3 regions of the Streptacidiphilus jeojiensis genome follow, and region 1 is predicted to be linked to each of the others. Evidence: predicted binding sites of a transcription regulator. Region 1 holds the regulator's gene; each other region holds the start of a gene.
What was found. The regulator HrcA, encoded in region 1, represses chaperone genes, less so after heat shock. The targets are predictions, from matches to a motif close to TTNGCACTCNGNNNNNCNGAGTGCNAA.
Positions count from the first base shown of each region.

Region 1 (7,452 bases):
CGCTGGGCCTGACCCTGGAGAACGTCAGCCTGGACACCACCGCCGCCACCGCCTCCTACGCGGCGGTCGGCCTCTACAACAGCAACCTCAGCCCCACCGGCACCGGCGTGAGCACCAGCACGGTGGCCGGCTCAGGCTCGGTCCCCAGCTGCACCTTCCCCAGCTACCCGACGCTCTGACCGTCCGTCACGAAGTCGATCAGCTCCTCGACCCGGCCCAGCAGGGCCGGGTCGAGGTCCCTGAAGGAGTCCACCGAGGCGAGGATGCGCTTCCAGGCGGCGGGGGTGTCCACCGGCCAGCCGAGGCGGCGGCAGACGCCCTCCTTCCACTCCTCGCCGCGGGGCACGTCGGGCCAGGCCGCGATGCCCACCGAGGAGGGCTTCACGGCCGCCCAGACGTCGATGTAGGGGTGGCCGACCACCAGCACGTCGGCGCCGCCGACCTGTGCCGCGATCCGGGACTCCTTGCTGCCCGGGACCAGGTGGTCCACCAGCACGCCCAGCCGCCGCCCCGGTTCCGGCGCGAACTCGGCGACGATGGCCGGGAGGTCGTCGATGCCCTCCAGGTACTCCACCACCACGCCCTCGATCCGCAGGTCGTCGCCCCAGACCCGCTCGACCAGCTCGGCGTCGTGGCGGCCCTCGACGTAGATCCGGCTGGGCAGCGCCACCCGGGCCCGCGCGCCCTGGACCGCCACCGACCCCGAGGCGGTGCGGGCCGGGGCGACCGGCACCGGCGCGGCGACCGATCCCGGGCGGACCAGGGTGACCGGCTTGCCGTCCACCAGGAAGCCGCTCGGGGTCATCGGGAAGACCCGCAGCCTGCGGTGCCGGTCCTCCAGCGTCACGGTGAAGCCCTCGGCGGTCTTCTCGCAGCGCACCACGGCGCCGCAGAAACCGGTCACCACCTCCTCCACCACCAGGTCCCGCTCGGCGGGCAGCTCGGGGGCGGGGGTGGAGCGCTTCCAGGGCGGGGTCAGGTCGTAGGTCCGGGTCACAGGCCGGGCGCTCCCCAGACCGGGAACCAGCGGGTCAGGTCCTGCTCGACCCGCAGGTCGTTGCCGAGCATCGCCTTGATCTCCAGCTCCAGCGCGTTGTCGCGCCGCTCCCCGCCGCCGGGCTTGGGGGCGAAGGGGTAGAAGCTGCCGCGCTTGTAGATGTAGACCAGCGCCAGCGGACGCTGCTGGGCGTCGGTGAAGTTCACCAGCGAGCAGAGCAGCTGCGGGCCGAAGCCGGTGCTCTCCAGCGCGGAGTTGATCGCGTGGACGTCGTTGACCAGCGAGACGATGTCCTCGGCGGGCTGACGGGCGGTCATCCAGGAGTAGCCGTAGGAGTCCCGGCTGGACTCGATGGCGATGCCGCCGCGCTCCACGTCGGCGTCCAGCAGTGCCTGCACGTCCTGCTGGACCTGGGCGAAGGCGCCGCCCTCCACGGAGGCGAAGCAGACCGAGCCGACGCCGGTGGGCTTGAAGCCGGCCGCCGCCTCCAGGGTGATCGCGGCCGAGGGCAGCCCGAACAGCTGGTCGAGGTCCGGCTTGACGGGCTTGGTGCGGCCGAGCAGGGCGTCCAGGAAGCCCATGGGTTCGCTCCTCAGAGGGCAGGTGATCAGAGGGCAGGTGACTCAGACAGCAGATGAAGGGCGGGGTTACTGACGGCCCAGTTCGGCGCTGATCCGGCCGAGCTGCTCCAGCCGCTTCTCCAGCGAGGGGTGGGTGGAGAAGGCCTGGCTGGCGACCTGGCGGGCGGAGACCGCCGGGGCGAAGTAGAAGGCGTTGAAGGGCTGGGCCCGGCGCAGGTCCTGGGTGGGAATGGCCGCCATCTGCCCGCTGACCTTGGTGAGCGCCGAGGCCAGCGCCGAGGGCCGGCCGGTCAGCAGCGCGGCCGAGCGGTCGGCGGAGAGCTCGCGGTAGCGGGAGAGCAGCCGGGTCAGCAGGAAGCTGATGGTGTAGACGACGGCGCTGACGCCGATGACGATCAAGGCCGCCACCGCCGTGTTGTCGCCGTCGCGGTCGTCGCGGCTGCTGAAGCCGCCGAACATGCCGAACTGCAGACCGACCCGGGTGATGATGCCGGCCAGCACGCCCAGGAAGCCGGCGATGGTCATCACCGCCACGTCCTTGTGCGCGACGTGCGACATCTCGTGCGCCAGCACGCCCTCCAGCTCCTCCGGCTCCAGCCGGCGCAGCAGACCGGTGGTCACGCACACCACCGCGTTCTTCTCGTTGCGTCCGGTGGCGAAGGCATTGGGGATGTCACTCTGCGCGACCGCGACCTTGGGCTTCTGCATGTCCGCCAGGGCGCAGAGCCGGTCCACCGTGCCGTGCAGCTCCGGGTACTCCTGGGCGGAGACCTCGCGGGCGCCCATGCTGAAGGCCGCGATCTTGTCGCTGAACCAGAACTGGGCGATGAACAGGCCGCCGGCGATGATCACCACGAACGGCCAGGCGCCCTTCAGCAGCACGATCAGTGCGCCCACGAACACCACGTACAGCAGGCCGATGAAGAACATCGTCATCAGCATCCGGCTCGTCAGTCCGCGGTCCGGTGCGAAGCGTGTCCTGGCCATGGCCCCTCCTCGAAAATGTGCGTGCTACCCAATTCTGCCCTGTTCGGGCCTACCAACAGGTACGTACGGGACGGCCCAGGCGTTCCGGTCGCGTACCCTCGCGCCTTACACTGGCCGCACAGCTCTTGGCACTCATTCATCCAGAGTGCCAGTTCTGGCCAGAGTGTTCGGCCCGGCGCCCGGCAGGACCGGTAGGGAGTGAGGTGCGTGCCCCGTGCTTGAGGAGCGCAAGCTCGACGACCGCAAGCTGGCGGTTCTGCGTGCCATCGTCCAGGACTACGTCGGCACCGAGGAGCCGGTCGGCTCCAAAGCCTTGGTGGAACGCCACAACCTCGGCGTGTCGCCGGCCACGGTGCGTAACGACATGGCGACGCTGGAGGACGAGGGCTACATCCACCAGCCGCACACCAGTGCGGGCCGGGTGCCCACCGACAAGGGCTACCGGCTCTTCGTCGACCGGCTCACCGAGGTGAAGCCGATGTCCGGGGCCGAGCGCCGGGCGATCGGCAGCTTCCTGGACCACGCCGTCGACCTGGACGACGTGGTGGCCCGCACGGTCCGGCTGCTGGCGCAGCTGACCCGGCAGGTCGCGGTGGTGCAGTACCCCTCGCTGTCCCGGTCCACGGTCCGCCACGTCGAACTGGTCGCGCTGACGCCGACCCGGCTGATGCTGGTGCTGATCACCGACACCGGACGGGTGGAGCAGCGGCTCATCGACTGCCCCACTGCGGTCGGCGAGACCGTCCTCGCGGATCTTCGCTCCCGGCTGAACACCAGGGCCGGCGGGCAGCGCTTCGTCGAGGTGCCGACGCTGCTCCAGGACCTGCCCGAGAGCTTCGAACGGGAGGACCGGGGCGCGGTCACGGCCGTCCTCAGCACCCTGTTCGAGGCGCTGGCCGAGCAGACCGAGGAGCGGGTCGTGATCGGCGGCTCGGCCAACCTGACCCGCTTCCCGCACGACTTCCCGCTCACCATCGCCCCGGTACTGGAGGCGCTGGAGGAGCAGGTGGTCCTGCTGAAGCTGCTCGGCGAGACCGGCGACGCGGGCATGATGGTTCGGATCGGTCACGAGAACGCCTACGAAGGGCTGAATTCCACGTCGGTCGTGTCGGTGGGCTACGGTTCGGGCGACGAGACCGTCGCCAAACTGGGCGTGGTCGGACCGACGCGGATGGACTACCCGGGCACGATGGGCGCCGTCCGGGCCGTTGCACGATACGTCGGTCAGATCCTGGCTGCGTCCTAGCAGTCCTCTGGACCCCTCGAAACGGAAACAAGCGGAGCATTTTGGTGGCCACGGACTACTACGCGGTACTCGGCGTCCGGCGTGACGCGGGTCAGGACGAGATCAAGAAGGCGTTCCGCCGGCTGGCGCGCGAGCTCCACCCGGACGTCAACCCCGACCCGAAGACGCAGGAGCGGTTCAAGGAGATCAACGCCGCCTACGAGGTCCTCTCCGACCCCAACAAGCGGCAGGTCTACGACCTGGGCGGGGACCCGCTCTCGGCGAGCGGCGGCGGCGCGGGCCCCGGCGGCTTCGGTGCGGGCGCGGGCTTCGGCTTCAGCGACATCATGGACGCCTTCTTCGGCGCGTCCGGGGGCCAGCGCGGGCCGCGCTCGCGCACCCGGCGCGGCCAGGACGCGATGATCCGGATCGACATCGACCTCGAAGAGGCCGCGTTCGGCACCACCAAGGACATCCAGGTCGACACCGCCGTCGTCTGCACCACCTGCAACGGCGAGGGCGCCGCCCCGGGCACCTCCGCGCAGACCTGCGACATGTGCCGCGGCCGCGGCGAGGTGTCCCAGGTCACCCGGTCCTTCCTGGGCCAGGTCATGACCTCCCGCCCGTGCCCGCAGTGCCAGGGCTTCGGCACCGTGGTGCCCACCCCCTGCCCGGAGTGCGCCGGTGACGGCCGGGTCCGCGCCCGGCGCACGCTGACCGTGAAGATCCCGGCCGGTGTCGACAACGGCACCCGGATCCAGCTGGCCGGCGAGGGCGAGGTCGGCCCCGGCGGCGGCCCGGCCGGCGACCTCTACGTGGAGATCAGCGAGAACGCCCACTCCACCTTCCAGCGCCGCGGCGACGACCTGCACTGCACGGTCACCCTGCCGATGACGGCGGCGTCGCTCGGCACCAAGGTCCCGCTGGAGACCCTGGACGGCACCGTCGAGATCGACGTCCGCCCCGGCACCCAGTCAGGACAGTCCATCCCGCTGCACGGACGCGGCATCACCCACCTGCGCGGCGGTGGGCGCGGCGACCTGATAGTGCACGTCGAGGTGCAGACGCCCAGCAAGCTCGACCCCGAGCAGGAGGAGCTGCTGCGGCGGCTGGCCAAGCTGCGCGGCGAGGAGCGCCCCTCGGGGACCTTCGCACCCGGGCAGCAGGGCCTGTTCTCCCGTCTGAAGGACGCCTTCAACGGTCGCTCCTGAGCGCCCGTCAGTACAGCAGTGGAGTAGGTACGGCATGACAGCCCCGGTGTTCGTCGTCGACAGCGCGCAGCTCGCCCCGGTCGGGGCGGTGGTGCGGCTGGACGGCCCCGAGGGCCGTCATGCCGTCGCCGTCCGCAGGCTCGCCGTCGGCGAGCCGGTGGTGCTGGCGGACGGCGCGGGAGCGGCCGTCTCCGGCTCCGTGGTCGGCGTGGTCGGCAAGGACGTGCTGGAGGTCCGGGTCGACGCGCTGCTGGCCGAGCCCGAGCCGGCGGTGCGGGTCGTGGTGGTCCAGGCCCTGCCCAAGGGGGACCGCGGGGAGCTGGCGGTCGAGCTGATGACCGAGGCCGGCGTGGACGAGGTGGTGCCCTGGGCGGCCTCGCGCTGCATCACCCAGTGGAAGGGCGAGCGCGGGGCCAAGGCGCTGGCCAAGTGGCGCGCCACCGCGAGGGAGGCCGGCAAGCAGTCCCGCCGGCTGCGGTTCCCGGTGGTCCGCGACCCGATGACCACCCGTCAGTTGGCCGGACTCCTCTCCGGGGCGGCGCTGGCCGCGGTGCTCCACGAGGAGGGATCGTTGCCGCTGGCCACTGCGGAGCTCCCCGTCAAGGGCGACATCGTCCTCGTCGTCGGCCCGGAGGGTGGCGTCTCGCCGGACGAACTCGCCCAGTTCGCGGCTGCCGGCGCGGCCCCTTACCGCCTGGGCCCGTCCGTGCTCCGCACGTCCACGGCGGGCGTGGCGGCAGGCTCCGTGCTGTTGGCCCGCACCGGGCGCTGGGGCTGACGTCCTTGCTTGGCTGCGGACCGTAGCTGGCTTGTCGCGCAGTTCCCCGCGCCCCTAACGGGGCTGCAACTGAACGGCTGTGGGTCAGTTGCACTCACCTGGGGGCGCGGGGAACTGCGCGAGAACCCCGCTCCCAGCCGCACGTATCGCCGTCAGCCAAAACCTTGCCCCACTGTTCGGGGTGACAGCTAAGGTGACCGCGTGACACACGCCGACAGCTACCTCCGTTACCCCCACGTCCAAGCTGACCTGGTCACCTTCGTGGCCGAGGACGACGTCTGGCTCGCCCCCGTCGCCGGCGGCCGCGCCTGGCGCGTGAGCGCCGACCAGGTCCCGGTGGCCCGCCCGCGGATCTCCCCGGACGGCCGGTGGATCGCCTGGGCCTCGACCCGTGACGGCGCACCGGAGGTGCATGTCGCACCGGCCGACGGCGGCCCCGCGCGACGGCTGACCTACTGGGGCAGCCTGCAGACCACGGTGCTGGGATGGACCGCCGAGGGCGAGGTCCTCGCCCTGAGCTCGGTCGGCAGGATGTCACGGGCGCACCCGTGGGCCTATGAAGTCCCGCTGGACGGCTCCCCGGCCAGGGAACTCCCGTACGGCCGCGTCGGCGGCGTCGCCGCCGAGCCCGGCGGGGACCGCGTCCTGCTGTCCAGCGCCGGGATGGGCCGCGAGCCCGCGCACTGGAAGCGCTACCGCGGCGGCACCGCCGGCAAGCTCTGGATCGGCACCGAGGGCGACTTCAGCCGGCTGCACGCCGACCTCGACGGCCGGGCCAACATCGACTCCCCGATGTGGGTCGGCGACCGGGTGGCGTTCCTCAGTGACCAGGACGGTGTCGCCCAGCTGTGGTCCAGCCTGCCCGACGGCTCCGACCTGCGCCGCCACAGCGACCACGAGTTCTACGCCCGCAACGCCTCCACCGACGGCACCCGGGTGGTCTACCACAGCGGCGGCGACCTCTACCTGGTCGAGGACCTGACGGACGCCCGCCCCCGCCGTCTGGAGATCCGTCTCGGCGGTCCCCGGGTCGACCGCCAGCCGTACCCGATCAACGCCGCCCGCCACCTCGGGCACATCGCCCCGGACGCCGAGGCCCGGGCCAGCGTCATCGAGGTCCGCGGCAGCATCCACCGGGTCACCCACCGCGACGGGCCGGCGCGTGCGCTCTCGGCCACGCCGGGCGTGCGCAACCGGCTGCCCCAGGTGCTCGCTGACGGCGGGTCGGTGTGGGTCACCGACGCCGAGGGCGAGGACGGGCTGGAGTTCTCCGACGGCCGCCGGATCGCCGTCGGCGCCCTGGGCCGGGTCGAGGAGCTCACCGCCTCCCCGGACGGCTCCACCCTCGCCGTGGCCAACCGCGACGGCCTGGTCCTGCTGGTCACCGTCGCCGACGGCACCGTCCGCGAGCTGGACCGCAGCGGCGCCGCCCAGGCCAGCGGCCTCGCCTTCGCGCCGGACTCGCAGTGGCTGGTCTGGTCGCACTGCGCCGACTCCGAGGAGGTGCCGCGCCAGCTGCGGCTGGCCCAGCTCGCCGAAGGCACCGTCACCGAGCTGACCCCGCCCCGCTTCAACGACTACGCGCCGACCTTTACCACCGACGGCAAGCACCTCGCCTTCCTGTCGATGCGCGACTTCGACCCGGTCTACGACGAGCACGTCTTCGACCTCTC
Region 1 is NZ_JBEUKS010000009.1:245,657-253,108, reverse strand. It holds gene ABUW04_RS25235 (glycoside hydrolase family 28 protein) at 1-179, shown strand, start outside; gene ABUW04_RS25230 (DUF3097 domain-containing protein) at 164-997, opposite strand; gene pspAB (PspA-associated protein PspAB) at 994-1,578, opposite strand; gene htpX (zinc metalloprotease HtpX) at 1,645-2,565, opposite strand; gene hrcA (heat-inducible transcriptional repressor HrcA) at 2,780-3,811, shown strand; gene dnaJ (molecular chaperone DnaJ) at 3,856-5,001, shown strand; gene ABUW04_RS25205 (16S rRNA (uracil(1498)-N(3))-methyltransferase) at 5,036-5,779, shown strand; gene ABUW04_RS25200 (S41 family peptidase) at 5,981-7,452, shown strand, end outside.

Region 2 (7,452 bases), on a different contig from region 1:
ACTTGCGTTGACCATGGTGCAGAGCCTTGCCTGTGCGGAGCGGGGTCAAACGTCCGGGCCGGTCAGCGTGGCAATCGGCGGACGTTCGGTGGTCGGGAGGTCGACCGTGGTCGGGGTGAAGCCGGACGCGGTGCGGGTGAACTGGGTGAGGGTCGGCGTGGCCAGGTCGTCGGTGGCCTTGATCCGGTTGCTGCGGGCCAGCCGGTCCAGGGCGGTCAGCTGGATGCTGGCCGCCATCCGGCCCAGGGCCAGCGCGTCCTGGTGCCGGTGGTGCCGCACGCCCACGTCCACCTGGGCCAGCGCGTCCAGGCCGGCCAGCTCCAGGGCGTCCACCAGCAGGCCCAGCTCCACCCCGTAGCCGGTGGGGAAGGGCAGCCGCTCCAGCAGGCTGCGCCGGGCCGCGTACTCGCCGCCGAGCGGCTGGACGAAGCCGGCCAGCAGCGGCCAGTAGAGGTTCAGCAGCGGGCGGGCGACCAGCTCGGTGACCCGGCCGCCGCCGGCCGGGATGCTGCCGGTGTCGGTCTCCAGCGGCCGGTCGTACATCGCCTTGACGAAGGCCACGTCCGGGTCGGTGAGCAGCGGTCCGATGATCCCGGAGACGAAGGCGGGGTCGAACTCGCGCAGGTCGGCGTCGATGAAGCAGACCAGGTCGCCGCTGGTCACCAGCAGTGAGCGCCAGAGCACCTCGCCCTTGCCGGGCACGGCGGGCAGCTCGGGGAGCACCGAGTCCCGGTGCACCACCGTCGCCCCGGCGTCGGCCGCGGCCTGCGCGGTGCGGTCGGTGGATCCGGAGTCGACCACGACCAGCTCGTCCACCAGCGGCACGGCCTCCATCAGCTCGCGGCGGATCGCGGCGACGATCCCGCCGACGGTGGCCTCCTCGTCCAGCGCGGGCAGCACCACGCTGACGGTGGTGCCGCCGGCCTGCTTGGCGGCCAGCAGGTCCGGCAGCGGTCGGTCGGCGGCCGTCCAGGAGCGGCGGCGCAGCCAGTCGGCGACCTCGTCAAGCACAGGACTCCTCGGGTGGTGGCACCGGAACTCCGGTGGTGCCGGGTGTCTCGCCTCGCGGACAGCCAGTGATCGGTGGGCGGGGCTTCGGTTACAGTCTTGGGGACGACACGTTGCCGCCGCACGGCGGGTCTAACCGTTGTCACCACAAATGCCTTCCGGGCAGCGTCCGCAGCGAGCTGCGGAGCCCGGATCGCCATAGAGCTCATCCAGAGGGACTGAGGGAACGGCCCGTTGAAGTCCCGGCAACCCTCCTGCCAGCAAAGCCGCAGCTCAAGCTGTTGAGGCCCTGGTGGGGAAGGTGCCAATTCCGTCCTGCGGCGAGACGCGCCGCGGGGAAGATGAGGAGAGAGGGCCTCGCCATCATGGCTGCTGTAACCACCGAGTCCGTTGTGACCGCCGAATCCTTCGGACCCGCCGTCGCGCTGTCCTGCCGGGAGTGCGGCGCGCGTACCGCACTCGCTCCGGACTTCGCCTGTATCGAGTGCTTCGGACCCCTCGAGGTGGCCTACGAGCTGCCCACCGGTGACCCCGAGGCACTGCGCGCCCGCATCGAGGCGGGCCCCACCAACATCTGGCGCTACGCGCCGCTGCTGCCGGTCCCCGCCGACGTCGCCTCCCGGCCCAACCTGAACCCCGGCTGGACCAAGCTGGTCAAGGCCGACAACCTGGCCCGCGAGCTGGGCGTCACCGGCGGCCTGTACGTCAAGGACGACTCCGGCAACCCCACCCACTCCTTCAAGGACCGGGTGGTCGCGATCGCCGTCGAGGCGGCCCGCACCTTCGGCTTCACCACCCTCTCCTGCTCCTCCACCGGCAACCTGGCCGGCGCGGTCGGCGCGGCCGCCGCCAGGACCGGGCTGCGCTCGTGCGTGTTCATCCCGCACGACCTGGAGCAGGGCAAGATCGTGATGGCTGCGGTGTACGGCGGCGAGCTGGTCGGCATCGAGGGCAACTACGACGACGTGAACCGCTTCTGCTCGGAGCTGATCGGCGACCCGGCCGGCGAGGGCTGGGGCTTCGTCAACGTCAACCTGCGCCCCTACTACGGCGAGGGCTCCAAGACCCTGGCGTACGAGATCTGCGAGCAGCTGGGCTGGCGGCTGCCGGACCAGATCGTGATCCCGATCGCCTCGGGCTCGCAGCTGACGAAGATCGACAAGGGGCTCAAGGAGCTGATCGCCCTCGGCCTGGTCGAGGACAAGCCGTACAAGATCTTCGGGGCCCAGGCCGAGGGCTGCTCCCCGGTCTCGGTGGCCTTCAAGGCCGGCCATGACGTGATCCGGCCGCAGAAGCCCGACACCATCGCCAAGTCGCTGGCCATCGGCAACCCGGCCGATGGCCCCTACGTCCTGGACATCTGCCGGCGCACCGGCGGCGCGGTCGAGGATGTGAACGACGAGCAGGTGGTGGACGCGATCAAGCTGCTGGCCCGCACCGAGGGCATCTTCGCCGAGACCGCCGGCGGGGTGACGGTCGGCGTGCTGCAGAAGCTGATCAAGAACGGGCTGCTCGACCCGACCGCCGAGACCGTGGTCCTCAACACCGGCGACGGTCTGAAGACCCTGGACGCGGTGGAGCCCACCACCGGCCTGTCCGCCACCATCCGTCCCACCCTTGACTCGTTCCGAGAGGCTGGCCTCGCATGAGTGTCTCCGTCCGCATTCCGACGATCCTCCGCACCTACACCGGCGGTGCCGCCGAGGTCGCGGCCGAGGGTGCCACCCTCGCCGCGGTCATCGACGACCTGGAGGCCAACCACACCGGCATCCGCGGCCGGATCCTCGACGACAGCGGCAAGCTGCGCCGCTTTGTGAACGTGTATGTGAACGAGGACGACGTGCGCTTTGCCGACGGCCTGGAAACGGCCACTCCGGACGGCGCCGGGGTCTCGATCATTCCCGCCGTCGCGGGTGGCTGAAATTCGCCGCAGTAATCGCGGGCAGGCCGGGGCGTCCCTTCGGGGGCGTCCCGGCTTTCGCTTTGTCACCTCCCCTCGTGGTGCGCCCCGTCGAGGGCCGGCCGTGCCCCGGTGCGGTGCGGTGGTCCGGGAGAGGTAGAGTGGCTTCCGGTTACCCCTGTTGCTGAGCGGCCAATCCCCACCTGTCCCGTTGACTGAGACAGCGGTGGGCGCAGAGCTGTCACTGGGGCGTCAGAAATTCTTAAGCGAAATGACACATAGGTCCACTATGTCCGGGTCATTTTGCGGACCTTTGTTGCGATAACAATCGCTCCGCCCGTTAAGGCCTCCCAAGAATTCCCTCACTTATGCCCTGTTGCTGAGGGCACCCGAGTGGATACATTCAGCGTCGGTCGAAGCGTTGCGGGTTGCGCGGCGCCTTCGGTCCGGTCCGCGGAGTGCGGTCCGTGAAAGGGCCAGTAATAGGGGAGTTTGGAATGGCTCAGGGCACCGTCAAGTGGTTCAACGCGGAGAAGGGGTACGGCTTCATCGCGGTCGACGGTGGTGCGGACGTGTTCGTCCACTACAGCGCGATCCAGATGGACGGGTACCGGTCGCTCGAAGAGGGCCAGCGGGTCGAGTTCGAGATCTCGCAGGGTCAGAAGGGTCCGCAGGCGGACATGGTCCGCGTGGTGTGACCGCTCGGTGAGCGATCGCTGACTAGTGACAGGACCGGCCGAGCCTCGTTCCGAACGAAGCACAACGCAGGTCTTCCGGTAGGCCCGTACCCCTCGGGGTGCGGGCCTACCGGCGTCCGGGGTCCCCGGCAGGCGGCTGTCTGATCACCCATCTGCTTGCACTCAAGGGGGCAGAGTGCTAATCATTGGCGTTAGCACTCTGAGGTAGAGAGTGACAACGGGCCGGGTAGGTGAGGCCCCGGACGCGGCGGGAAGTGACCGCCGCAGGCCGGGTCCGTCCGTCGCGGGCGCCAGCGCGGTCCACACGCAGCCACCCTGTCCGGGAGGACCACTTCCATGGCCAAGATCATTGCGTTCGACGAGGAAGCTCGTCGCGGCCTTGAGCGCGGGATGAACCAGCTCGCCGACGCTGTCAAGGTCACGCTCGGCCCCAAGGGCCGCAACGTCGTCCTGGAGAAGAAGTGGGGCGCCCCCACGATCACCAACGACGGTGTCTCCATCGCCAAGGAGATCGAGCTCGAGGACCCGTACGAGAAGATCGGTGCCGAGCTCGTCAAGGAGGTCGCCAAGAAGACGGACGACGTCGCGGGCGACGGCACCACCACCGCCACCGTGCTCGCCCAGGCCCTCGTCCGCGAGGGTCTGCGCAACGTAGCCGCCGGCGCCAACCCGATGGCTCTGAAGCGCGGCATCGAGAAGGCCGTCGAGGCCGTCTCCGCGCAGCTGCTGGAGCTGGCGAAGGACGTGGAGACCAAGGAGCAGATCGCCTCCACCGCCTCCATCTCCGCCGCCGACCCGCAGATCGGCGAGCTCATCGCCGAGGCGATGGACAAGGTCGGCAAGGAAGGCGTCATCACCGTCGAGGAGTCGCAGACCTTCGGCCTGGAGCTCGAGCTCACCGAGGGCATGCGCTTCGACAAGGGCTTCATCTCCGCCTACTTCGCCACCGACCTGGAGCGTATGGAGACCTCGTTCGAGGACCCGTACATCCTGATCGCCAACTCCAAGATCGGCGGGGTCAAGGACCTGCTCCCGATCCTGGAGAAGGTCATGCAGTCCGGCAAGCCGCTGCTGATCATCGCCGAGGACGTCGAGGGCGAGGCCCTGTCGACCCTGGTCGTCAACAAGATCCGCGGCACCTTCAAGTCCGTCGCCGTCAAGGCCCCGGGCTTCGGCGACCGCCGCAAGGCCATGCTCGGCGACATCGCCATCCTCACCGGCGGCACGGTCATCTCCGAGGAGGTCGGCCTCAAGCTGGAGAACGCCGGTCTGGAGCTGCTGGGCCGCGCCCGCAAGGTCGTCATCACCAAGGACGAGACCACCATTGTCGACGGTGGCGGCGAGAGCGACCAGGTCGCCGGCCGGGTCAACCAGATCCGCGCCGAGATCGAGAACAGCGACTCGGACTACGACCGCGAGAAGCTCCAGGAGCGCCTGGCGAAGCTCGCGGGCGGCGTGGCCGTCATCAAGGCCGGCGCCGCGACCGAGGTCGAGCTCAAGGAGCGCAAGCACCGCATCGAGGACGCCGTCCGCAACGCGAAGGCCGCTGTCGAGGAGGGCATCGTCGCCGGTGGTGGCGTTGCGCTGCTGCAGGCCGGGATCATCTTCGACAAGCTGGAGCTGGAGGGCGACGAGGCCACTGGCGCCAACATCGTCAAGGTCGCCCTTGAGGCCCCGATCAAGCAGATCGCCTTCAACGCCGGCCTCGAGGGCGGCGTCGTGGTGGAGAAGGTGCGCAACCTTCCGGCCGGCCACGGCCTGAACGCTGCCACCGGCGAGTACGTGGACCTGATCGCGGCCGGCATCATCGACCCGGCCAAGGTCACCCGCTCCGCCCTGCAGAACGCGGCCTCCATCGCCGCGCTCTTCCTCACCACCGAGGCCGTCATCGCCGACAAGCCCGAGAAGGCCGGTGCCCCCGCGGGCGGCGGCATGCCGGGTGGCGACATGGACTTCTGATCCTCCGGATCAGTCGTTCCAACCTGTTCGAACTGCGAGGCGGTCCTCCCCGGTCAAGGGGAGGGCCGCCTCGCGGCATCATGGGGGTATGGATGCCGAGACCGTCGAGACCGCACTGCACAGCGCCCGGGCCGGGGTGCTGCGCGACCTGACCACCCGCGACATCGCCGATGCCGGGGTGGTCTCGCTGCTGGAGGACGCGGTGGCGCAGCGGCGCTGGTGGGTGGAGCAGTGGCCGGACGGCGCGGAGTTCCTGCTGGGGCTGGTCGCCCAGGACATCCAGGACGCCCTGCTGGACTCCTACGGGCGTTGGCCGCTGTGCGGGTCCTGCGCGGTGGAGGGCGAGCTCCAGGCGCTCAGTGTGGAGCCGGAGCTCGGTCCTGACCCGCACTGGGTCTGCGAGAAGGAGGGCATCGTGGTCGCCCCTGTCGGGAGCCTGGGTCCGGCATGATCCTGATCGATCCGCCGGCGGTGCCGGGGCACGGGCGCATGTGGTCGCACCTGGTCAGTGACAGCTCGCTGGAGGAGCTGCATGAGTTCGCGCGGGCGCTGGGGGTGCCGGAGCGGGGGTTCGAGCGGGATCACTACGACGTGCCCGAGCGGTTGTACGCGGCGGCGGTGGCGGCAGGGGCGGAGGCTGTGAGCAGTCGTGAGCTGGTCCGGAGGTTGACGGAGGCGGGACTGCGGCGGCGTAAGCGGGCGCGGTGAGCGTTCGGGGTGGTTGCTGTTCGCGCAGTTCCCCGCGCCCCTATGGGCATGTGCAACTGAGCCAGTTGCAGGCCCCTGGGGGCGCGGGGAACTGCGCGACAAGCCAGCTACGGACGTAGAGCGCTCAGCTCCCACAGGAGGTTGCTCCTGGCCGCGACGGCGTATACGGACTGCGCAGCAGGGGTGCGGTAGAGGCGAGGGAGAGCGAGGAGTTGCTCCAGGACCGCCGCGCGACCTTCGCGGAAGGCGTCGTCGGGGACGAAGGCGTACTCCTCGCGGACGGCCGCCGCGTACGCGGCGTAGGCCGCGGGTGTGCCGCCCAGAACCGCCAGGTCCGCATCGCAGAGGACGGCGCCGTTACGGTCGCCCGCGGCCGCCTCGTGGGTGGCGGTCAACCGGACCAGTCGGGCCGTCTCCGCGGTGACCGTAGCCGGAACCCCTGCCTCCGTCAGCACCCGTTCGGCGAGCCTCGCGCTGCGCTCCTCGTTCTCGGACCGCTCCGGCGCGTAGACGGCGTCGTGGAACCAGGCGGCGAGACGGACCGCGTCGGGGTCCTCCGCCTCGTCCGCGAGCTCGTCGGCGACGTCCAGGACGGCGGCCAGATGGCGCAGCGTGTGGTACTTCCGCTGGGGCTCGGACCAGCGGCGGAGGAGTTCGTCGCCGAAGGGTGCGGAGGCCGCCGACCCGGGGGCGGCGACCCGTCCGAGCAGGGCGGTCCAGCGGTCCAGCAGTGCCGCGGCTAGCGCGGTGTCGGGGTGCGGGGGCGTCGGCATGAGGCCATTGTTGACCAGAGTGGTCGTGGAGTTCATGCGATCAAGGGACGATCAGGACTCGCCGTGCGGCGGCCGGATATGGCAGGCTTAGCAATATGTCTAGACCAATCTTCGAGGTTATCGCCACGTCCGCGCAGGATGCGGTGGCAGCGGCTGCCGGTGGTGCCGACCGCCTGGAGTTGGCCGGTGACATGGCGGCCGACGGACTGACCCCTTCCGTCGAGGAGTTCGCCCGGATTCGTGCCGCTGTGCACATCCCGCTGAGGGTGATGCTGCGCGACGGGGACGGCTTCCTGCCGCGCGATCTGGACGCCCTCACGCGCAAGGCCGAGGCGCTGCGCGCCGAGGGCGCGGAGGAGTTCGTGCTGGGCTTCCTGACCCCCGAGGGGACGGTCGACCTGGACGC
Region 2 is NZ_JBEUKS010000010.1:234,005-241,456, reverse strand. It holds gene ABUW04_RS26855 (alpha,alpha-trehalose-phosphate synthase (UDP-forming)) at 1-15, opposite strand, end outside; gene ABUW04_RS26850 (glucosyl-3-phosphoglycerate synthase) at 46-1,011, opposite strand; SAM riboswitch class I at 1,211-1,356, shown strand; gene thrC (threonine synthase) at 1,374-2,657, shown strand; gene ABUW04_RS26840 (MoaD/ThiS family protein) at 2,654-2,929, shown strand; gene ABUW04_RS26835 (cold-shock protein) at 3,406-3,606, shown strand; gene groL (chaperonin GroEL) at 3,943-5,565, shown strand; gene ABUW04_RS26825 (hypothetical protein) at 5,654-6,016, shown strand; gene ABUW04_RS26820 (DUF4031 domain-containing protein) at 6,013-6,273, shown strand; gene ABUW04_RS26815 (HD domain-containing protein) at 6,381-7,046, opposite strand; gene ABUW04_RS26810 (copper homeostasis protein CutC) at 7,142-7,452, shown strand, end outside.
Region 2: a site for HrcA is predicted at 3,762-3,788, ahead of groL (chaperonin GroEL). Genes of this name have one in related genera too.

Region 3 (7,452 bases), on a different contig from region 1:
GGCGGGCGCAGCGGGCGATCTCCCGGTCCAGGGCCAGCTGCAGGTAGCGGTAGTTCCAGACCCCGGTGAGGGCGTCGGTGTAGGAGGTGCGCTCCAGTTCGGCCCGGCCCTGCTGGAGCCGCTGCAGCTCCTGCCGCAGGCTCAGCTCGCTCGCGGCGGCGCTGCCGCGGACCCGGCGCAGCCGTACCAGCGCCACGGCGGCGACGGCCGAGGCGGTCAGCAGCAGGGCGGCGAGGGCCGCGGACAGTACGGTCGGCAGGTCCATCGGCGTGCCCCTCCGTCGGCGCGTGCAGACTGGGCGTGCCCCGCCCGGCTCGCGCACGAAAGGCCCGCTCATCCCATGTTGAACGACAAGACCGCCCTGAGGTCACGCCTGCTGGCCGCCCGCGCCGCGATGTCACCCGAGCAGCGGCAGCAGGCGGGGCTGGCGCTGGGCCGCCGGGCGCTGGAGCTCCTGCCGGCCCGCCTGCCCGCGGTGGTGGCCGGCTATGTCTCGGTGGGGGCGGAGCCCGGCACGCTGGCGCTGCTGGACGAGCTGCGGGCGCGGGGCGTGCAGGTACTGCTGCCGCTGCTGCGCCCGGACAACGATCTGGACTGGGGTGCCTACCAGGGCGCGGAGAGCCTGGTAGGGGCGCGCCGCGGGCTGCGCGAACCGGCGGGTGCGCCGCTCGGCACCGAGGCGGTGTGCCGGGCGGACCTGGTGCTGATGCCGGGCCTGGCGGTGGACCGACGGGGCGTCAGACTGGGCCGCGGCGGCGGCAGCTACGACCGGGTGCTGGCCCGGCTGGCCGCGGCGGACTCGCGGGCGCCGCTGGTGACCCTGCTCTACGACGACGAGGTGCTGCCGGAGGTCCCGGCCGAGGCGCACGACCGCCCGGTGGACGCGGCGGTCACGCCCTCGAAGCTGTGGCACTTCGGGGCGTGACGCCGGCCTCAGGGGTTCGGGCAACTCTGACGGATCTCGGCTGCGGACCGTGGATGGCTGGGCGCGCAGTTCCCCGCGCCCCCGGCTGGCCGCCCGGCTACGGCGTCAGTGTCAGTTTGTCGACGGTCGCCGCCTGCACCGCGCTCTTGGCGAACGGCCAGGTCAGCAGCTGGCCCTCGGCCCAGAGCTGGGTCTGGTCGTTGTAGTGGGCGCTGTAGGCGTGGCCGGAGGCGCCGCCGACGTTGATCCAGCGTGAGGCGTCCAGGTCGGACAGGTCCACCACCATCCGCATCGAGGGCGCCCAGTCCACCTGGTAGCCCGCCGCGGCGTCCCACCCGGTGGCGTCCACCGCCGCGCTGCTGCCGTCCAGCTGGTACGGCCCGCGGTCGAGCAGCTTGTGCACCAGGCCGGAGAAGATCGAGGAGTTGTCCGTGCCGAGGGTCTGCTCCTTGAGGGTCAGCGTGTGGATCCGGCCCCAGCTCCAGGTGCTGATGTCCTTGCCCATCAGCGAGGTCAGCTGCTTGCGGGCGTCGACCATGGCCTTGAGCAGCATGTTGTCCAGGCCCTGGACCTGCGCGCCCTGGGCGTCGGTGTAGGTCCACCAGTCGCTGTTGGGCTGCTTCAGCAGCGCGGTGACCACGGTGGTCCACTGGTCGCCGCCGTCCGGCTGGGCCTGGTCCGGGCTGCGGGTGCCGCAGACCGAGACCCGCTTGGGCGCCGCGTTCACCCCGTCCACCGGCACCTGCGCGGTGCCGGCCGGCAGTTGCAGCACGCAGTCGGTGGTGGCCCGGACCTGCGCCGGGAACTGCTCGTCGAAGGCCAGGTGCAGCAGGTTGCTCCAGACCGCGTTGTAGTACGCGGCGGCCGCCGATCCGGCGTCCTGCTTGTAGTTCCAGTCCTTCAGCAGCTGCTGCGCGTCCTTGTAGTAGGGGTCGCTCAGCGGCACCTTGAGCAGGTAGGGCACCAGGGTCTGCGCCATCACGCTGGTGTCGTCGGTCTGCATGCTCTGCATGTCGTCCGGCGAGATCTTGCCGCCGTTCGCCAGCTTGGACTTGATCAGGTCGGTGATCTGCTGGGACCGGGTGCCGTAGCCCCAGTCGTCGGTCAGCTCGTACGGGTAGGAGGTGTCCACCACGGCCTGGTTGGCGGTGACGATGTACCCGGAGGCGGGGTTCTCCACGTACGGCAGCGCCGCCTGCGGGATGAAGCCCTTCCACTGGTACTGGTCGGTCCAGCCCGGCATCGGGTAGGTGCCGTCGTCGCCCTTGGCGCGGATCGGGATCTGGCCGGGGGCCTGGTAGCCGATGTTCCCGGCGGTGTCGGCGTAGATCAGGTTCTGCGCCGGCACGGCGAAGTCCCGCGCGGCTGCCTTGAACTGGGTGAAGTCGGTGGCCCGGTCCAGCTCGAAGACGGCGTCCATGGTGTTGCCGGGGTCCAGCGCGGTCCAGCGCAGCGCGATGGCGTAGCCGCCGTTGCGCGGTGGCGCGGTGCCGTCGACCGGGGCGTCCTGGCCGACCGACTGCTGCTCGGTGCTGTGGTCGGAGATGATCGGCATGCCGTCGGCGGTGCTGCGCACGGTGATGGTCTGGTCGGCGCCCCCGGCGACCTTGATCACCTCCTGGCGGGTGGTGAACTTCTTGTTCTTGCCGTCGTACAGGTAGGTGTCGTCCCCGGTGACCTGCTCCAGGTAGAGGTCCTGGACGTCGGCGCCGAGGTTGGTGAAGCCCCAGGAGATCGACTGGTTGTGGCCGATCACCACGCCCGGCATCCCGGCGAAGGTGAAGCCGGTGGTGTCGTACGGGCACGCCGCGTTGACGACGTTGCAGTGCAGGCCCATCTGGTACCAGATGGACGGCAGCCCCGGGCCCAGGTGCGGGTCGTTGGCCAGCAGCGGTTCGCCGGTGGTGGTGTGACTGCCGGAGACCACCCAGGAGTTGGAGCCGATGCCCTGGCCCGGGTCGCCGAGCAGCGCGGGAATGCTGTCCAGGTTGGCGGCGAGCTGGGTGGTCGCCGCCTGCGAGGCCTGCACCGCACTGGAGACGGCGCCGCTGCTGCCGGTGGTCGAGGAGGCCTGGGTCGTCGTGCCGGAACTGCTTCCGCCGCTGCCGGACGAGCCGCCCGACGAGCCCGAGGAGCCCGACGACCCGTCACCGGCCGCCGGGTGGTAGGTGGCCTTGGCGGTGCCGGCGTCGGTGACCGTTCCGGTCTTCAGGATGGTGCTGTTGGTGCTGTACGGGTAGGACGGGTACAGCTCCGCGATCTGCTCCTTGCTGAGCTTCTGCGAGAGCAGCGAGCGGTCGATCTCCTGCTGCATGTTGCCGCTGAGGTCCCAGGCCATCGCCTTCAGCCAGGACACCGAGTCCACCGGGGTCCACGGCGCCGGCTTGTAGCCGCTGTAGGCCGTGCCGAGCAGCGCGTACTCCAGCGAGGCGCCGGCCCCGCCGGGGTGTTCGGCGAGCCAGGCGTTGACGCCGTCCGCGTAGTCCTGGAGGTACTGCTTGGTGGTGGCGTCGAGCTTGGTGTCGTACTCCTGCTGTGCCACGTCGCGCCAGCCCATGGTGCGGATGAAGGCGTCGGTCTCCACCTGTCCCTTGCCGAACATCGAGGCCAGGGTGCCCGCGGTGATGTGCCGGTCGACGTCCATCTGCCAGAAGCGGTCCTGCGCCTGCACGTATCCCTGGGCCTTGAACAGGTCCGCCGGGGTGTTCGCGTAGATCTGCGGGATGCCCTTGCTGTCGCGGTCCACGCTGACCGGCGCCGAGAGCCCGGCGAGCCGCAGCGTGCCGGTGGTCTGCGGGAACGAGGACTTGACGGTCCTCACCCCCAGCCAGCCGCCGAGTCCTGCGCCGGCGACCAGCAGCAGGACGACAAGGATCACCAGCAGTCGGAGCCGGCGGAACTTCTTGGTGCGGGGCATCAGGGTCCTTGTGGGGCAGGGGCTCGTCCGCCGCCTGAGGGCGCGGTGCTGTGCGGCGGAGCCGACGCTAACACTTGAACCGAACGGCCCGATGACTGGTATCGGCCTCCGCATTCGCCCAGATTCTTCACCCTGGACAAGAGATCACCAAGGCAAGGTAAAATGTTAGACAGAGTAATTATCTGACTGCCCGTCTGACGCCTGCCGTTGTGAGGTGCCCCTGAGTGACAGTCCACCATCTCGACACCCTGCTCCTCGCCTTCTCCCTGGTCCTCCTCGTCGCCGTGGCCGCCGTGCGGCTCGCCTCCCGCAGCGGCCTGCCCAGCCTGCTGCTCTACCTCGGCATCGGCGTCGGGCTGGGCCAGGACGGACTGGGCGTCGGATACGACAACGCGTCACTCACCCAGGTGCTCGGCTACGCCGCGCTGGTGGTCATCCTCGCCGAGGGCGGCCTGAGCACCAACTGGACCAGCATCAGACCGGCGGCCCCGGCCGCCGCGGTGCTGGCGACCCTCGGCACCGGCGTCAGCGTCGGGGTCACCGCCCTGGGCGCGCACCTGCTGGTCGGCACCGACTGGCGGCTGTCGCTGCTGCTCGGCGCGGTGGTCTCGTCCACCGACGCCGCCGCGGTCTTCTCGGTGCTGCGCCGGGTCCCGCTGCCGTCCCGGCTCAGCGGGCTGCTGGAGGCCGAGTCCGGCTTCAACGACGCCCCGGTGGTCATCCTGGTCGTCGCCTTCGCCACCACCGGTCCCATCGACAGCTGGTACGTGCTGGTCGGCTCGATCGCCATGCAGCTGGCCATCGGCCTGGTCATCGGGCTCGCCGTGGGCCGGCTGGGCTCGCTGGCGCTGCGCCGGGTCGCGCTGCCCTCCTCCGGCCTCTACCCCATCGCGGTGACCGCGCTGGCCCTGCTCGCCTACGCGGGCGGCGCCCTGCTGCACGGCTCCGGCTTCCTCGCCGTCTACATCGCCACCCTGGTGCTGGGGAACTCCCGACTGCCGCACGGACCGGCCACCCGCGGCTTCGCCGAGGGGCTCGCCTGGATCGCCCAGATCAGCATGTTCGTCCTGCTCGGGCTGCTGGTGACGCCGCACACCATGGGCGACGCGATCGTCCCGGCGCTGGTCGTCGGCCTGGTGCTGGTGTTCCTGGCCCGGCCGCTGTCGGTGCTGCTGACGATGACCCCGTTCGGCATCACGCTGCGCGAGCAGACCCTGCTCTCCTGGGCCGGGCTGCGCGGGGCGGTGCCCATCGTGCTGGCCACCATCCCGGTGGTCGGACAGGTGCCGGGCGCGCACCAGCTCTTCAATATCGTGTTCCTGCTGGTCGTGGTGTTCACCCTGGTCCAGGGCCCGACGCTGCCCTGGGTGGCGCGACGGCTGCGGATCGGCGACCCGGGCCACGCGGACCGGCTCGACGTGGAGTCCGCGCCGGTGGAACGGCTGCGCGGACACCTGCTGTCGCTGACCCTGGCCCCCGGGTCGAGGATCGCCGGCGTGGAGGTCAGCGAGCTGCGGCTGCCCAAGGGCGCCGCGGTCACCCTGGTGGTCCGGGACGGCGCCAGCTTCGTCCCGGGACCCACCACCGTGCTGCGGGCCGGGGACGACCTGCTGGTGGTCACCACCGACCAGGTGCGGGACCGCGCCGAGCGCCGGCTGCGCGCCGTCGACCGGGGCGGCAAGCTCGCCGGCTGGCTCGAACAGCGGGACAGCTACTGACCGTCGCGGAGGCGTCACGGCTCGCATTGCCACAGCTCACAGTGGTCACGGTGGACTATCGCCGCGGAATACCGCATCATTGACCGTCGTTAGCACTCATCAGGCGAGAGTGCCAGCCAGGAGGAAAAGACAGTGCCGACGTACCAGTACCAGTGCACCGAGTGCGGCAACGGCCTCGAGGCGGTCCAGAAGTTCACGGACGACGCCCTGACCGTCTGCCCGACGTGCAACGGCAGGCTTCGCAAGATCTACTCCGCAGTCGGCGTGGTCTTCAAGGGCAGCGGCTTCTACCGCACCGACAGCCGCTCGTCCTCGAGCAGCACGGTGGGGGCGGCCAAGCCGGCCGCGGCCTCCTCGACGTCCTCGTCCGGCGACTCGTCGTCGAGCTCGGGCGGCAGCTCCAGCCCCGCGCCGTCCACCGGGAGCAGCACCGGTTCCAGCTCGGGAAGCAGCTCCCCGGCCGCCTGACCGCACCGAAATTCCTTATTTCCACCGCACGTTGGAAACAATAGTGATCCCAGCGTGACCTAAAGTCATCCCCCTGTGCGCCCGGCTCTGTCACCATCGGTATCCAGCCAAGGCTCACCCGGGGGGGTGTTCATGGGGTTACTCGGCGACGACCAGGCCTTTGCCCGTGCGCTCACCCGCCAGGAGTACGAAGCCTTCCTGGCGCTGGGCCCACGCCGAAGTCTCCCCGCCGACACCGGTCTCATGGTCGAGGGTGACCGCAGCACCCATGTGCTGCTGCTCCTCGACGGCTGGGCCACCGTCTCGGTGAGCACCGACCGCGGCGCCACCCGGCTGATCCTCGGGATCCGCGGCCCCGGCGAGTTACTCGGGGAGCTCGCAGCCCTCGACAACCGTCCTCGAAGCGCCACCGTACGAGCGCTCGGACCGGTCGAGGCAGTGGTGGTTCCGGGCGACAGCTTCCGTCGCTTCCTCGCGGTCAATCCCCGCATCGGCGCCCTGGTGATGCGCCAGCTGGCCTCCCGCCTGCGCAGCGCCGACAGCGAGCGCTCGGCGCTCGCCTCCATGACCGTGCTCCGCAGGCTCGCCGCCCGACTGGTCGAGCTGAGCACCGTGAACGGCACCGGCCCCTACACCCCGGCCGGCCCCTCCGACCGCCGGGGCCGAAAACCGCCGACCGCCGTCGTGCACCTGCCCCAGGACGAACTCGCCGCGACCGTGGGCGCGACCAGGGAAGCCGTGGCCAAGGCACTTCGCCTGCTCCGCGACCAGCAGGTGGTGCGCACCGGCAACCGCAGGGTGGAGATCCTCGAACCCGCCCTGCTGAAGCTGCTGGCGGACGGGGCGGACGGCGGCACCGGCGAACGCCGAGCGGCGGACCGGAACCTGTAAACGGTCACAGACACCGCGACCACAGCGACCAAGACTGGGATTCGAGCACAGAACACAGCAACAGCAGAAGCAGCACCGCCGGCACACCACCAGGGGGGATCGTGCTCGAAGCGACCAACGGCAGCAGCGGGAGCGAAGGCGTCTACGAACTGGTGGTGAGCGTGGACGCCCGCGGCTCGGGGCAGTACGACGACGCCGCCAAGACCCGGATGCGCAGGCAGCTCTACCGCGTGGTGCACGGGGCCTTCGAGTACGCCCGGATCACCGAGGGCGCGCTGCACCTTGAGGACCGGGGGGACGGGGTGCTCGCCGCCCTGGCCGGGATGCCGCCCAGCCGGATGCTGGGGCTGTGGGTGGTCGAGGTGAACGAACTGCTCAAGGAGGAGAACGCGGGGCAGGAGCGGCCGCTGGGGCTGCGGGTCGGCATGCACGTCGGGCCGGTCCGGCACGACGAGGAGGGGATCAGCGGGCAGGCGGTGGACCTGGCCTGCCGGCTGGCCGACTGCCGCACTGCGCGGCTGGCGCTGGAACAG
Region 3 is NZ_JBEUKS010000010.1:92,944-100,395, forward strand. It holds gene ABUW04_RS26250 (GGDEF domain-containing protein) at 1-265, opposite strand, end outside; gene ABUW04_RS26255 (5-formyltetrahydrofolate cyclo-ligase) at 341-925, shown strand; gene ABUW04_RS26260 (penicillin acylase family protein) at 1,023-3,842, opposite strand; gene ABUW04_RS26265 (potassium/proton antiporter) at 4,067-5,560, shown strand; gene ABUW04_RS26270 (FmdB family zinc ribbon protein) at 5,693-6,028, shown strand; gene ABUW04_RS26275 (Crp/Fnr family transcriptional regulator) at 6,161-6,919, shown strand; gene ABUW04_RS26280 (hypothetical protein) at 7,021-7,452, shown strand, end outside.
Region 3: a site for HrcA is predicted at 5,650-5,676, ahead of ABUW04_RS26270 (FmdB family zinc ribbon protein). Genes of this name have one in related genera too.